2 regions of the Halobacillus ihumii genome follow, and region 1 is predicted to be linked to the other one. Evidence: a T-box and tRNA genes for the amino acid it is inferred to sense, from the RefSeq annotation. Region 1 holds a T-box; the other holds one or more tRNA genes.
What was found. The T-box of region 1 lies ahead of leuS (leucine--tRNA ligase). A T-box ahead of a tRNA ligase gene usually reads a tRNA of that ligase, here a tRNA-Leu.
Positions count from the first base shown of each region.

Region 2: it has a tRNA-Leu gene. The T-box ahead of leuS (leucine--tRNA ligase) is inferred to sense a tRNA for this amino acid. The anticodon was not compared.

Region 1 covers NZ_CACVAO010000001.1:642,956-650,279, reverse strand. The annotation lists gene metK (methionine adenosyltransferase) at 1-246, shown strand, start outside; gene G6R08_RS03475 (gamma carbonic anhydrase) at 301-819, opposite strand; gene G6R08_RS03470 (alpha/beta hydrolase) at 889-1,668, shown strand; gene G6R08_RS03465 (tetraprenyl-beta-curcumene synthase family protein) at 1,708-2,748, shown strand; gene mnmM (tRNA 5-(aminomethyl)-2-thiouridylate-methyltransferase MnmM) at 2,759-3,331, opposite strand; gene G6R08_RS22225 (hypothetical protein) at 3,702-3,836, opposite strand; T-box leader at 3,961-4,178, shown strand; gene leuS (leucine--tRNA ligase) at 4,234-6,648, shown strand; gene G6R08_RS03450 (rhodanese-like domain-containing protein) at 6,780-7,091, shown strand; gene G6R08_RS03445 (rhodanese-like domain-containing protein) at 7,113-7,324, shown strand, end outside.
Region 2 covers NZ_CACVAO010000001.1:2,225,063-2,232,386, reverse strand. The annotation lists rRNA gene G6R08_RS11075 (23S ribosomal RNA) at 1-1,950, opposite strand, end outside; rRNA gene G6R08_RS11070 (16S ribosomal RNA) at 2,168-3,734, opposite strand; tRNA gene G6R08_RS11065 (tRNA-Ala) at 3,850-3,925, opposite strand; tRNA gene G6R08_RS11060 (tRNA-Pro) at 3,944-4,020, opposite strand; tRNA gene G6R08_RS11055 (tRNA-Arg) at 4,030-4,106, opposite strand; tRNA gene G6R08_RS11050 (tRNA-Leu) at 4,118-4,206, opposite strand; tRNA gene G6R08_RS11045 (tRNA-Gly) at 4,249-4,323, opposite strand; tRNA gene G6R08_RS11040 (tRNA-Leu) at 4,330-4,411, opposite strand; tRNA gene G6R08_RS11035 (tRNA-Lys) at 4,420-4,495, opposite strand; tRNA gene G6R08_RS11030 (tRNA-Thr) at 4,558-4,633, opposite strand; tRNA gene G6R08_RS11025 (tRNA-Val) at 4,640-4,715, opposite strand; rRNA gene rrf (5S ribosomal RNA) at 4,733-4,846, opposite strand; rRNA gene G6R08_RS11015 (23S ribosomal RNA) at 4,976-7,324, opposite strand, start outside.

The DNA of each region.
Region 1 (7,324 bases):
GGCGTAGCGCAGCCAGTTTCGATCTCCATTGATACACACGGGTCAGGAAAAGTAACGGAAGAGAAGCTTGTGACAGCAGTTAGGGAATTGTTTGATCTACGTCCTGCTGGCATTATTAAAATGCTTGATCTACGTCGTCCTATTTATCGTCAAACAGCTGCCTATGGTCACTTTGGCCGTACAGATGTTGAATTCCCATGGGAAAAAGTGGATCGGGCTGAAGACCTGAAAAAACGTCTGCAATAAATAGAGAAGAAAACCTTTCTTCATTTTAAGTTGAACGGTTTTCTTTATTTTTTATTATGATTCTTTTCTAAGCTGCTTATAAACTTGACCCTTCTCGACATAAGTTGTTCGAATTCGTTCTAGTTCTTTATAATCTTCCTCGTTCAGTTCCCGAACCACTTTTGCTGGACGGCCAAAAGCTAGTGTCCTGGGAGGTATGACTTTACCTGGAGGAACAAGACTGCCTGCTCCTATAAACGCCTGCTCACCTATTTCGGCACCATCGAGAATGAGAGATCCCATACCAATGAGTGCATCCTTTTTAATGTGGGCCGAATGAAGGGTGACTTGATGTCCTACAGTTACACCGTCTTCAATGATCAACGGTTGGTTGGGACTTTGATGCAGCATGCTTAAGTCCTGGATATTTACTTCTTTCCCAATTTTAACCGGAGCAACGTCCCCGCGTATAACAGTTTTAAACCAAACGCTCGCATACGGACCAATGACGACATCGCCCGTAATGGCTGCATCTTCAGCTATGTAGGCTGTCGAGTCAATTTGCGGGTACTTTCCTTTATATTCGCAAATCACGCTAATCCCCCTTATAATATGGATATAATCTAGTATAGCAAAAGTAAGGTGTTGCATGGGAGGGATTATATGTGTGCGGTGCAAGCGACTATTGTGATCGTTCATGGTGCTTTTGAACACATTGGAAGATACGAACATTTAATCAAACAGTTGCATGCTGATGGATATAAAGTTATCTCCAGGGATCTCCCTGGTCAAGGAAGGTCAGAAGGTATGAAAGGCCATATTAAATCCTTTAATCAATACATACATACGATTGAGGAGTGGCTGAAAGAGACCGGGGAAGGTTCTGTCTTCCTTTTAGGGCACAGTATGGGTGGTTTAGCGGTTATTCGCACGATGCAACAGCTCAAACTGAAGGTTGATGGTGTGATCTTATCATCTCCGGCCCTTGGAATTCTTGAAGGTGCTTCTAAACCGATGGAAGCGGCATCGCGAATTTTAAATCATATATGGCCAAAGCTGCAGGTTGGCAATCAGCTCAGTTCTGAAAAAGTTACGAGAAATGAGGATGTTCGCAAACGTGATGGTGGAGATGCTCTGATTTTAGAGAAAGTATCTGTGCGTTGGTATAGAGAATTTCAGCGTAATATCCAGCAAGCCTTCGTAGACATTGATCAATTTCCAGACGTTCCTTTGCTGGTTATGCAAGCGGGAGAAGATCTAATGGTGGATGCGGATAAGACAAGAGAATGGTTTCATAAAGTCAAGCTTTCAGAGAAAACTTATAAAGAGTGGCCGGGTTTTTATCATGAGATTTTTAATGAACCGGAATGGAAACGAGTTTACTCATATACTAGCCACTTTATTCATCAACAATTATCTAACCTACATCATAAGGAGGGATGACTTGTGGCACCTCAAGTCCCTGCGAATGCTTTACATCTGATGACCAGAGTGTACAAGGATATTTTTCCGAGAGTACACGTTGAACTTAATCAATGGATTAGTAAAGCAAAAGATATACCAAATTTGGAATTAAGAAATCAAGCATTAGCAAGTATTGAGTCGAAAACTTTCCACTGTGAAGGAGGAGGAATATACGCTCTGTTAGCTAGGGACAGTTGGAAAGAATCGATTCGATTTATCGTGGCTTATCAAACAATCAGCGACTATCTCGATAATTTATGTGATCGAAGTACTTCGATGGATCCGAAAGATTTCAGAATGCTGCATCAGGCAATGATTGATGCGCTTACGCCAAAGAATGAAATAAAGGATTATTATTATTATCGTGAAGAGAAAGATGATGGCGGGTATTTAGTAGATCTCGTTAAGACTTGTCAGTCAGTGCTGCGGGAAGCGAAAGATTACCCAGGGGTCTATGAACATACCTTGAAGCTTGGGGGATTATATAGCGATCTTCAAGTACATAAGCATGTGATTGAAGAAGAACGTATTCCAAGGTTGAAGAATTGGTTCAAAAACCATCAAAAACACTGGCCGAATCTAGAATGGTTTGAGTTCTCTGCCTGTACAGGTTCTACATTAGGGATATTCTGCTTAATTTCATATACACTGAGCGGAAAGATGACTGATGATCTGGCTAAACAGATTGAGAAAAGCTACTTCCCATTTATGCAGGGCCTTCATATTCTGCTTGATTATTATATTGATCAACAGGAAGATGAAGAAGAAGGCGACTTGAATTTCTGTTCTTATTATGATCATGAAGAGCAAATGAAACAAAGGTTTGTTTTTTTCGTAAAGCAAACAAACCAGGAAGTTCAGAAACTCCCTGATGCTGCTTTTCACCAAATGATTCATGAAGGACTCGTAGGGATGTACCTTGCTGATCGGAAGGTGAGTAACATTCAACATGCGAAGGGATTTGTGAAGGAGTTATTAAAAGTAAGTGGAGCCAAGGCAACTTTCTTTTATTTTAATACAAAAATGTATCACAAAATAAAGCCTGGTAAGCCATTATAGGGTTACCAGGTTATTTCTTTTCGATGGCAAGAATGAACGGCGGCTGATTTCGCTGGTTGATAAACCCATGCTGCAGTACGTTGTAGTGACGCTGGTCTAAACAACTTACATAGTTAAGTAATGCTGTCTTTTCCTCTTCCCCCCCTGGATGACCATAGTAGACCACCAATACTACCAGTCCTCCTTTTTGGATATAGGAGAGAATGCTTTGAATCGATGAAAGGGTTTGATCAGCCTCAGTAATAACAGACTTATCACTGCCAGGTAAATACCCTAGGTTAAAAATCGCAGCTTTAAGACGTCTGAGATGATCGTCCGGAATATGTTGTTCAATAGCCGCGTGGCTATCATGAATCAGTGTGGTTTGCTCAAATAACTGATGGTCAATGAGCCGTTGTTTGGTATTGAAGATGGCTTCTTTCTGAATATCAAATCCGTATATGTGTCCACTTTTACCAACGAGCTGGCTGATGAATTGAGTATCATGCCCATTACCGCACGTCCCATCAATGGCGACATCCCCTGTTTTCAGCACATCTCCCATTAACTCATGGGCGTAATGCAGGGCTCTTTTCAGAATCATGTTTATATACCTTCTTTCTTATCGTTTTCTTGTCTAAGTTTGACAGCAAAGGTATTGTAGCATGTTTCTGGTGAATTTTGAATTTTGATAAGTAAACATATGGATATGATGATAAGGAAAGGACGAGCCTGGGGCATAACTGCACTTCTTAAGTGAGAAGGCGAACGATGTGCCGCTTTTGCGGAGAAAACATACGTAGACTCCTGCGGGAGGAAAGGCCTAGGTGAGCCCCCGCAGTGCGCTAGCACAAGGAGGCTCAACAGCCGCCCGCGGAAAGCGAAGTATATTTTCGTAGCGGGTTATATGCATAATTGTACTTACTGCGTAGTTCGTATTTTTATTTGATAAAGGCACATTGTCCCAGCTCGTTCTATTTTTTAGGTTGATTAGAAGCTGATTTCCGCTTGTTTTTGACCGTATCAAAAGCTTTTTTAGCATAACGTTTAGTTTGTTCAGGATTTTGTTTTGCGTAATCAGCTGCCTTTTTAATGAACTTTCGTACCATTACGACCCTCCGTTAAGAATAGTTTGTTGTAACTCTAAATATACCCTGCACTAGCATGGCGTAAACATTATTCGGAAAGTGAACTTGACAAAGCAATCACCTTTCATTACTATACGAATATAAATAATAAACGTAGAAGAGGACTAGTAGTAAAGTTTCAAGTATAAGAGAGGCAGCGGGTGGTGCGAGCTGTTCTTGATCTTTATGAACTCGCCTTGGATGTTGTAGGAACGAACAAATGAGTAGTTCCTTCCGGCTCTATCACCGTTATTCGATATCAAGCGAGCGTTTTTTAACGTTAATTTGGGTGGTACCGCGGAAGATAAGTCTTTCGTCCCTTTGGATGACAAGGGACGAGAGACTTTTTTATATAGCAAAAGTATCAAGGAGGAACAGTATGGCTTTTAATCACAGGGAAATTGAAAAGAAATGGCAGAAATACTGGTTAGAAAATAAAATTTTTAAAACGAATAGCGACTCGGAAAAGGAAAAGTTTTATGCACTAGATATGTTTCCTTATCCATCAGGGGCTGGTCTCCATGTGGGTCACCCTGAAGGGTACACAGCGACAGACATTTTATCAAGAATGAAGCGTATGCAGGGGTATGAAGTGCTGCATCCAATTGGCTGGGATGCTTTTGGGCTTCCTGCTGAACAATATGCTCTGGATACAGGAAATGACCCTCGGGAATTCACAAAACATAATATTGATACCTTCCGCAGACAAATACAAGAGTTAGGTTTCTCTTATGATTGGGACAGAGAAGTGAACACGACTGACCCCGACTACTATAAATGGACACAGTGGATCTTTCTGAAACTTTATGAAAAAGGACTTGCTTACATTGATGAAGTGGCTGTGAACTGGTGCCCGGCACTAGGTACAGTTCTTGCCAATGAGGAAGTTATTGATGGGAAAAGTGAACGTGGAGATCACCCTGTAGAACGCAGGCCGATGAAGCAATGGATGCTTAAAATTACTGCTTATGCAGACCGGCTTCTGGAAGATCTTGAAGAATTAGATTGGCCGGAAAGCATTAAGGATATGCAACGAAATTGGATCGGCAAATCTGAAGGTGCGGAAGTAAGCTTTCATATTGCTGGTCACGGTACTTCTTTTGATGTATTTACTACGAGACCGGATACACTTTTCGGTGCGACCTATGCTGTACTTGCCCCAGAGCACCCTCTAGTTGATAAAATTGTAAGCGATGACCAACAAGAAGCAGTGAAGGAGTACATTGATCAAGCTCAGAAGAAAAGTGATCTTGAGCGAACTGACCTGGCTAAAAATAAATCCGGCGTATTTACCGGGACTTACGCAATCAACCCTGTTGATGGTAATAAATTGCCAATATGGGTCGCAGATTATGTGCTAATGAGCTATGGAAGCGGTGCGATCATGGCTGTACCTGCTCACGATGAACGTGACTATGAGTTTGCGACAAAGTATGATCTTCCGATTATCGAAGTAGTTGATGGCGGGAATATTGAAGATGAACCTTACACCGGGGACGGCGAACATGTAAACTCAGACTTCTTAAATGGATTAGGTAAAGACGAGGCGATTTCTAAAGCAATTAACTGGCTTGAAAAAAATGAGAAAGGTTCCAGGAAAACCACTTACCGGCTGCGGGACTGGTTGTTCAGTCGTCAGAGATATTGGGGAGAACCGATCCCAATTATTCACTGGGAAGATGGAACCACTTCACCTGTACCGGAAAACCAACTCCCTGTAACACTTCCGGTAACTACGGAAATCAAACCTTCGGGAACAGGAGAGTCCCCCTTAGCCAATATTAGTGAATGGGTAAATGTAGTGGACCCTGAAACAGGCATGAAGGGACGCCGTGAAACGAATACAATGCCACAATGGGCGGGAAGCTGCTGGTATTACCTTCGATATATTGATGCCCGTAACGGTGAGACATTTGCCGATTTTGAAAAATTAAAGAAATGGCTGCCTGTCGATGTCTATATTGGAGGAGCAGAGCATGCAGTTCTGCACTTGCTGTACGCACGTTTCTGGCATAAGGTTCTTTATGACATCGGTGCCGTCCCTACGAAAGAACCTTTTCAAAAGCTGTTTAACCAGGGAATGATCCTTGGTGAAGGTAATGAGAAAATGAGTAAATCTAAAGGGAATGTTGTGAATCCGGACGATATTGTTTACAGTCATGGTGCGGATACGCTGAGATTATATGAAATGTTTATGGGACCACTCGATGCTTCGGTTGCATGGTCTACGAATGGGCTTGATGGAGCAAGACGGTTTTTGGACCGTGTGTGGAGATTGTTTGTAGTTGATGGGCAACTTTCGGAAGCTATTAAGGAAAACAGTGATGATATGACGTTAGAGAAAACGTATCATGAAACTGTCCAAAGAGTAAGTGAAAACTTCCAGGAGCTACGATTTAATACGGGGATTTCACAGATGATGGTTTTCATTAACGAAGGTTATAAGGCACATGAGATTCCTAAACCATTTGTTGAAGGATTCGTTAAATTGTTATCACCTGTAGCTCCTCATTTAGCTGAAGAACTATGGGAGAAGCTAGGACACGGGGGAACAATCAGCTATCAGGAGTGGCCGACTTTCGATGAGTCTAAACTCGTTGAAAACGAAGTGGAGATTGTAATCCAGGTCATGGGAAAAGTACGGGCCAAAATGATGGTCAATGTAGATGCTTCAAAAGAAGACTTAGAAAAAGCAGCATTAGAGAATAAACAGGTTCAAGACTGGCTGGAAGGAAAAACAGTACGTAAGGTAATTGCAGTTCCAGGTAAACTGGTAAACATTGTAGCAAACTAATTATCTATAAAGAAGGACGTCATCCTTTCGATGACGTCCTTCTTTTTTAATGAGATGAGCTTAAATTCTTGACTTCAAGATGCAGACTAATACAATATGAAACACAGATAACATTAAGGAGGAGATCTCTAGTGAGTAATATTCCTGAAATCAATGCAGAGGAACTGCAAGAGGTCCTTGATAGTAACAAGGAGATCACGATTATAGATGTAAGGGAAGATGAAGAAGTTAAACAAGGTGTTATTCCGACTGCCGAACACATCCCGTTAGGTAATATACCGGAAGCCGTAAGCAGCCTTGATCAAAATAAAAAATATGTAATGGTTTGCCGCTCTGGAAGGAGAAGCATGAATGCCTCAGAATTTTTGAAGGAAAATGGATTTCAACAGGTCCAGAATCTTAAAGGCGGTATGCTTGCCTGGAATGGTGAGCTCGTTTTTTAAGGTGAAAGAGGAAAACTTTATATGGAACTCATCTTATTTTTATTGGTAATAATCATCTTAGTTTTCCTGAAAGATGCGGCTGACGGTAAATCGCTTACTCATTTAGGGAAGGAACAGGTTTCTATAGAAGAGTATTGCGTGATAGACATTCGAGATTATATATCCGCGTCGCATTCTCCATACCCTGGAGCTGAGAATATACCTCTTAGCTATTTGCCCCGTGAGCTCAAAGA
Region 2 (7,324 bases), 1.6 Mb from region 1:
TAGGACCGTTATAGTTACGGCCGCCGTTTACTGGGGCTTCGGTTCAACGCTTCGCGCTTACGCGCTAACGCATCCCCTTAACCTTCCAGCACCGGGCAGGTGTCAGCCCCTATACTTCGCCTTACGGCTTCGCAGAGACCTGTGTTTTTGGTAAACAGTCGCTTGGGCCTTTTCACTGCGGCTCCTCGGCAGAGGAGCACCCCTTCTCCCGAAGTTACGGGGTCATTTTGCCGAGTTCCTTAACGAGAGTTCTCCCGCTCACCTTAGGATCCTCTCCTCGCCTACCTGTGTTGGTTTGCGGTACGGGCGCCTCTTTCCTCACTAGAGGATTTTCTTGGCAGTGTGAACTCAGGAGCTTCGGTACTTTAGTTCCCTCCCCATCACAGCTTGACGTTGCCGAGTGGATTTGCCTGCCTCGACCGTCTCACTGCTTGGACGCACACATCCAATGGTGCGCTCTCCTTATCCTCCTGCGTCCCCCCGTCGTTCAAACGGAAAGGAGGCGGTACAGGAATATCAACCTGTTGTCCATCGCCTACGCCTTTCGGCCTCGGCTTAGGTCCCGACTAACCCTGAGAGGACGAGCCTTCCTCAGGAAACCTTGGGCTTTCGGTGAAAGAGATTCTCACTCTTTGTTCGCTACTCATACCGGCATTCTCACTTCTAAGCGCTCCACCAGTCCTTACGGTCTGACTTCGCCGCCCTTAGAACGCTCTCCTACCACTGATCCGTTCGGATCAATCCGCAGCTTCGGTGGTGTGTTTAGCCCCGGTATATTTTCGGCGCAGAGTCACTCGACCAGTGAGCTATTACGCACTCTTTCAATGATGGCTGCTTCTAAGCCAACATCCTGGTTGTCTAAGCAACTCCACATCCTTTTCCACTTAACACACACTTAGGGACCTTAGCTGGCGGTCTGGGCTGTTTCCCTCTCGACCATGAACCTTATCACCCATGGTCTGACTCCCAGAACAAAGTCGTTGGCATTCGGAGTTTGACTGAATTCGGTAACCCGGTAGGGGCCCCTCGTCCAATCAGTGCTCTACCTCCAAGACTTTCTATTCTGAGGCTAGCCCTAAAGCTATTTCGGAGAGAACCAGCTATCTCCGTGTTCGATTGGCATTTCACCCCTACCCACACCTCATCCCCGCAATTTTCAACTTGCGTGGGTTCGGGCCTCCAGTCAGTGTTACCTGACCTTCACCCTGGACATGGGTAGATCACACGGTTTCGGGTCTACGACCGCATACTCATTCGCCCTATTCAGACTCGCTTTCGCTGCGGCTCCGCTTCTGACGCTTAACCTTGCATACAGTCGTAACTCGCCGGTTCATTCTACAAAAGGCACGCCGTCACCCATCAATGGGCTCCGACTACTTGTAGGCACACGGTTTCAGGTTCTCTTTCACTCCCCTTCCGGGGTGCTTTTCACCTTTCCCTCACGGTACTGGTTCACTATCGGTCACTAGGGAGTATTTAGCCTTGGGAGATGGTCCTCCCGGATTCCGACGGAATTCCTCGTGTTCCGCCGTACTCAGGATCCACTCCGGAGAAAAGAAGATGTCGATTACAGGGCTCTTACCTGCTCTGGCTGATCGTTCCAGATCGATTCATCTATCTTCTTTTTTGGTAACTCCAAAGGAGTGTCCTACAACCCCAGAAAGCAAGCTTTCTGGTTTGGGCTGATTCCGTTTCGCTCGCCGCTACTTGGGAAATCGCGTTTGCTTTCTCTTCCTCCGGGTACTGAGATGTTTCAGTTCCCCGGGTCTGCCTTCGTCTACCTATGTATTCAGTAAACGATCCTGCTCCATTACGAGCAGGGGGTTTCCCCATTCGGAAATCTTCGGTGCACAGCCTACTTACGGCTTCCCAAAGCATATCGGTGTTAGTCCCGTCCTTCATCGGCTCCTAGTACCAAGGCATCCACCGTGCGCCCTTATTCACTTAACTATCTGTGAAAAGACGTTTAAAAAATTGATGTTTGATGTCTTGTCATCCCGTGCGGATCTAACGATCCAACACGTTCTGAAATATCTTATCCAGTTTTCAAGGTTCACAATGAGAAGATCTTTTGATCTCTCAAAACTGAACAACCAACCAGGTACGTCCTCCGTATGCGGCAGCTTCCGTCACCCGTAAGGGTGCTTCCGCCTTGCATATTCCTTAGAAAGGAGGTGATCCAGCCGCACCTTCCGATACGGCTACCTTGTTACGACTTCACCCCAATCATTGGCCCCACCTTCGGCGGCTGGCTCCATAAAGGTTACCTCACCGACTTCGGGTGTTGCCAACTCTCGTGGTGTGACGGGCGGTGTGTACAAGGCCCGGGAACGTATTCACCGCGGCATGCTGATCCGCGATTACTAGCGATTCCGGCTTCATGCAGGCGAGTTGCAGCCTGCAATCCGAACTGAGAATGGTTTTATGGGATTTGCTACACCTTGCGGCTTCGCTGCCCTTTGTACCATCCATTGTAGCACGTGTGTAGCCCAGGTCATAAGGGGCATGATGATTTGACGTCATCCCCGCCTTCCTCCGGTTTGTCACCGGCAGTCACCTTAGAGTGCCCAACTCAATGCTGGCAACTAAGATTAGGGGTTGCGCTCGTTGCGGGACTTAACCCAACATCTCACGACACGAGCTGACGACAACCATGCACCACCTGTCACTTGGTCCCCGAAGGGAAGACCCTATCTCTAGGGTGGTCCAAGGATGTCAAGACCTGGTAAGGTTCTTCGCGTTGCTTCGAATTAAACCACATGCTCCACCGCTTGTGCGGGCCCCCGTCAATTCCTTTGAGTTTCAGCCTTGCGGCCGTACTCCCCAGGCGGAGTGCTTAATGCGTTAACTTCAGCACTAAGGGGTGGAAGCCCCCTAACACCTAGCACTCATCGTTTACGGCGTGGACTACCAGGGTATCTAATCCTGTTTGCTACCCACGCTTTCGCACCTCAGCGTCAGAAACAGACCAGAGAGTCGCCTTCGCCACTGGTGTTCCTCCACATATCTACGCATTTCACCGCTACACGTGGAATTCCACTCTCCTCTTCTGTCCTCAAGTTCCCCAGTTTCCAATGACCCTCCACGGTTGAGCCGTGGGCTTTCACATCAGACTTAAGAAACCGCCTGCGCGCGCTTTACGCCCAATAATTCCGGACAACGCTTGCCCCCTACGTATTACCGCGGCTGCTGGCACGTAGTTAGCCGGGGCTTCCTCGTTAGGTACCGTCAAGGTACCGCTCTGTTCGCACGGTACTTGTTCTTCCCTAACAACAGAACTTTACGATCCGAAGACCTTCATCGTTCACGCGGCGTTGCTCCGTCAGACTTTCGTCCATTGCGGAAGACTCCCTACTGCTGCCTCCCGTAGGAGTCTGGGCCGTGTCTCAGTCCCAGTGTGGCCGATCACCCTCTCAGGTCGGCTACGCATCGTCGCCTTGGTGAGCTATTACCTCACCAACTAGCTAATGCGCCGCGGGCCCATCTGTAAGTGATAGCCAAAGGCCATCTTTTACCTCTCTCTCATGCGAAAAAAAGGATTACCCGGCATTAGCCCCGGTTTCCCGGAGTTATTCCGATCTTACAGGCAGGTTGCCCACGTGTTACTCACCCGTCCGCCGCTCATTCCACAGGCATCACCCCCGAAGGGGATCTGCCTGCTTCCTGCGCTCGACTTGCATGTATTAGGCACGCCGCCAGCGTTCGTCCTGAGCCAGGATCAAACTCTCCATAAAAGTTGAGAATGACTTGCTCATTTGCACACCGAATGTGCTTGTTTGAATTCCTTCTATATAATAGAAAGAATATGTTGACGTACTGGTTGGTTCGTTCAGTTTTCAAAGATCAAAATGGTGGAGCCTAGCGGGATCGAACCGCTGACCTCCTGCGTGCAAAGCAGGCGCTCTCCCAGCTGAGCTAAGGCCCCATTAAATTGGTTAGAGAATGGTCGGGAAGACAGGATTCGAACCTGCGACCCCTTGGTCCCAAACCAAGTGCTCTACCAAGCTGAGCTACTTCCCGTATAAAGAATGGCGCGCCCGAGAGGAGTCGAACCCCTAACCTTCTGATCCGTAGTCAGACGCTCTATCCAATTGAGCTACGGGCGCATATATTATTATGGTGCCGAGGGCCGGACTCGAACCGGCACGGTAGTAACCTACCGCAGGATTTTAAGTCCTGTGCGTCTGCCAATTCCGCCACCCCGGCTTGACAAGCTTTCTAGGTCTCTAAATTCTTATTTAAGTATAATGGAGCGGAAGACGGGATTCGAACCCGCGACCCCCACCTTGGCAAGGTGGTGTTCTACCACTGAACTACTTCCGCGTGTAATGCGGGTGGAGGGACTTGAACCCCCACGCCGTGAAGCACTAGATCCTAAATCTAGCGTGTCTGCCAATTCCACCACACCCGCTAAAAATTTGGTGAGCCATGGAGGGCTCGAACCTCCGACCCTCTGATTAAAAGTCAGATGCTCTACCAGCTGAGCTAATGGCTCTTCATCAAAAATGTTTCTCGCAAATTTATATGTGATTATTCGTCGTGTTTCCACACAATCAATGGTGCCGGCCAGAGGACTTGAACCCCCAACCTACTGATTACAAATCAGTTGCTCTGCCAGTTGAGCTAGGCCGGCGATAAATGGTGGAGGATGCAGGGCTCGAACCTGCGACCCCTTGCTTGTAAGGCAAGTGCTCTCCCAGCTGAGCTAATCCTCCGGGTTTTATGTAACAAGGCTTGGCAGTGTCCTACTCTCACGGGGATCAACCCGACTACCATCGGCGCTGAAGAGCTTAACTGCTGTGTTCGGCATGGGAACAGGTGTGACCTCTTCGCCGTCACCACCAAACCTTATTATTTTTCAAGGACAAGATATATTATATGACCCTTGAAAGAAAATTTCAAGGTTTTTTTTGTAAACCTTCAAAACTGGATAAGACATTCAAGTTATCAAACATTTAATGTGTACGTTTTCCTTATAGTTAAGTCATCGATTGATTAGTATCCGTCAGCTCCACGTGTCACCACGCTTCCACCTCGGACCTATCGACCTCATCGTCTCTGAGGAATCTTACTTACTTGGCGTAAGGGGAAATCTCATCTCAAGGGGGGCTTCATGCTTAGATGCTTTCAGCACTTATCCCGTCCACACGTAGCTACCCAGCGATGCTCCTGGCGGAACAACTGGTACACCAGCGGTGTGTCCATCCCGGTCCTCTCGTACTAAGGACAGCTCCTTTCAGATTTCCAACGCCCACGACGGATAGGGACCGAACTGTCTCACGACGTTCTGAACCCAGCTCGCGTACCGCTTTAATGGGCGAACAGCCCAACCCTTGGGACCGACTACAGCCCCAGGATGCGATGAGCCGACATCGAGGTGCCAAACCTCCCCGTCGATGTGGACTCTTGGGGGAGATAAGCCTGTTATCCCCGGGGTAGCTTTTATCCGTTGAGCGACGGCCCTCCCATCCGGTACCGCCGGATCACTAAGCCCGACTTTCGTCCCTGCTCGACTTGTAAGTCTCGCAGTCAAGCTCCCTTGTGCCTTTACACTCTGCGAATGATTTCCAACCATTCTGAGGGAACCTTTGGGCGCCTCCGTTACTCTTTAGGAGGCGACCGCCCCAGTCAAACTGCCCACCTGACACTGTCTCCGAACCGGATCACGGTCCTGGGTTAGAATGTCCGTACAGCCAGGGTGGTATCCCACCAGCGCCTCCACCGAAGCTAGCGCTCCGGTTTCTCAGGCTCCCACCTATCCTGTACAAGCTGTACCAACATTCAATATCAGGCTACAGTAAAGCTCCACGGGGTCTTTCCGTCCTGTCGCGGGTAATGCGCATCTTCACGCATAGTATAATTTCACCGGGTCTCTCGTTGAGACAGTGCCCAAGTCGTTGCACCTTTCGTGCGGGTCGGAACTTACCCGACAAGGAATTTCGCTACCTTAGGACCGTTATAGTTACGGCCGCCGTTTACTGGGGCTTCGGTTCAACGCTTCGCGCTTACGCGCTAACGCATCCCCTTAACCTTCCAGCACCGGGCAGGTGTCAGCCCCTATACTTCGCCTTACGGCTTCGCAGAGACCTGTGTTTTTGGTAAACAGTCGCTTGGGCCTTTTCACTGCGGCTCCTCGGCAGAGGAGCACCCCTTCTCCCGAAGTTACGGGGTCATTTTGCCGAGTTCCTTAACGAGAGTTCTCCCGCTCACCTTAGGATCCTCTCCTCGCCTACCTGTGTTGGTTTGCGGTACGGGCGCCTCTTTCCTCACTAGAGGATTTTCTTGGCAGTGTGAACTCAGGAGCTTCGGTACTTTAGTTCCCTCCCCATCACAGCTTGACGTTGCCGAGTGGATTTGCCTGCCTCGACCGTCTCACTGCTTGGACGCACACATCCAATGGTGCGCTCTCCTTATCCTCCTGCGTCCCCCCGTCGTTCAAACGGAAAGGAGGCGGTACAGGAATATCAACCTGTTGTCCATCGCCTACGCCTTTCGGCCTCGGCTTAGGTCCCGACTAACCCTGAGAGGACGAGCCTTCCTCAGGAAACCTTGGGCTTTCGGTGAAAGAGATTCTCACTCTTTGTTCGCTACTCATACCGGCATTCTCACTTCTAAGCGCTCCACCAGTCCTTACGGTCTGACTTCGCCGCCCTTAGAACGCTCTCCTACCACTGATCCGTTCGGATCAATCCGCAGCTTCGGTGGTGTGTTTAGCCCCGGTATATTTTCGGCGCAGAGTCACTCGACCAGTGAGCTATTACGCACTCTTTCAATGATGGCTGCTTCTAAGCCAACATCCTGGTTGTCTAAGCAACTCCACATCCTTTTCCACTTAACACACACTTAGGGACCTTAGCTGGCGGTCTGGGCTGTTTCCCTCTCGACCATGAACCTTATCACCCATGGTCTGACTCCCAGAACAAAGTCGTTGGCATTCGGAGTTTGACTGAATTCGGTAACCCGGTAGGGGCCCCTCGTCCAATCAGTGCTCTACCTCCAAGACTTTCTATTCTGAGGCTAGCCCTAAAGCTATTTCGGAGAGAACCAGCTATCTCCGTGTTCGATTGGCATTTCACCCCTACCCACACCTCATCCCCGCAATTTTCAACTTGCGTGGGTTCGGGCCTCCAGTCAGTGTTACCTGACCTTCACCCTGGACATGGGTAGATCACACGGTTTCGGGTCTACGACCGCATACTCATTCGCCCTATTCAGACTCGCTTTCGCTGCGGCTCCGCTTCTGACGCTTAACCTTGCATACAGTCGTAACTCGCCGGTTCATTCTACAAAAGGCACGCCGTCACCCATCAATGGGCTCCGACTA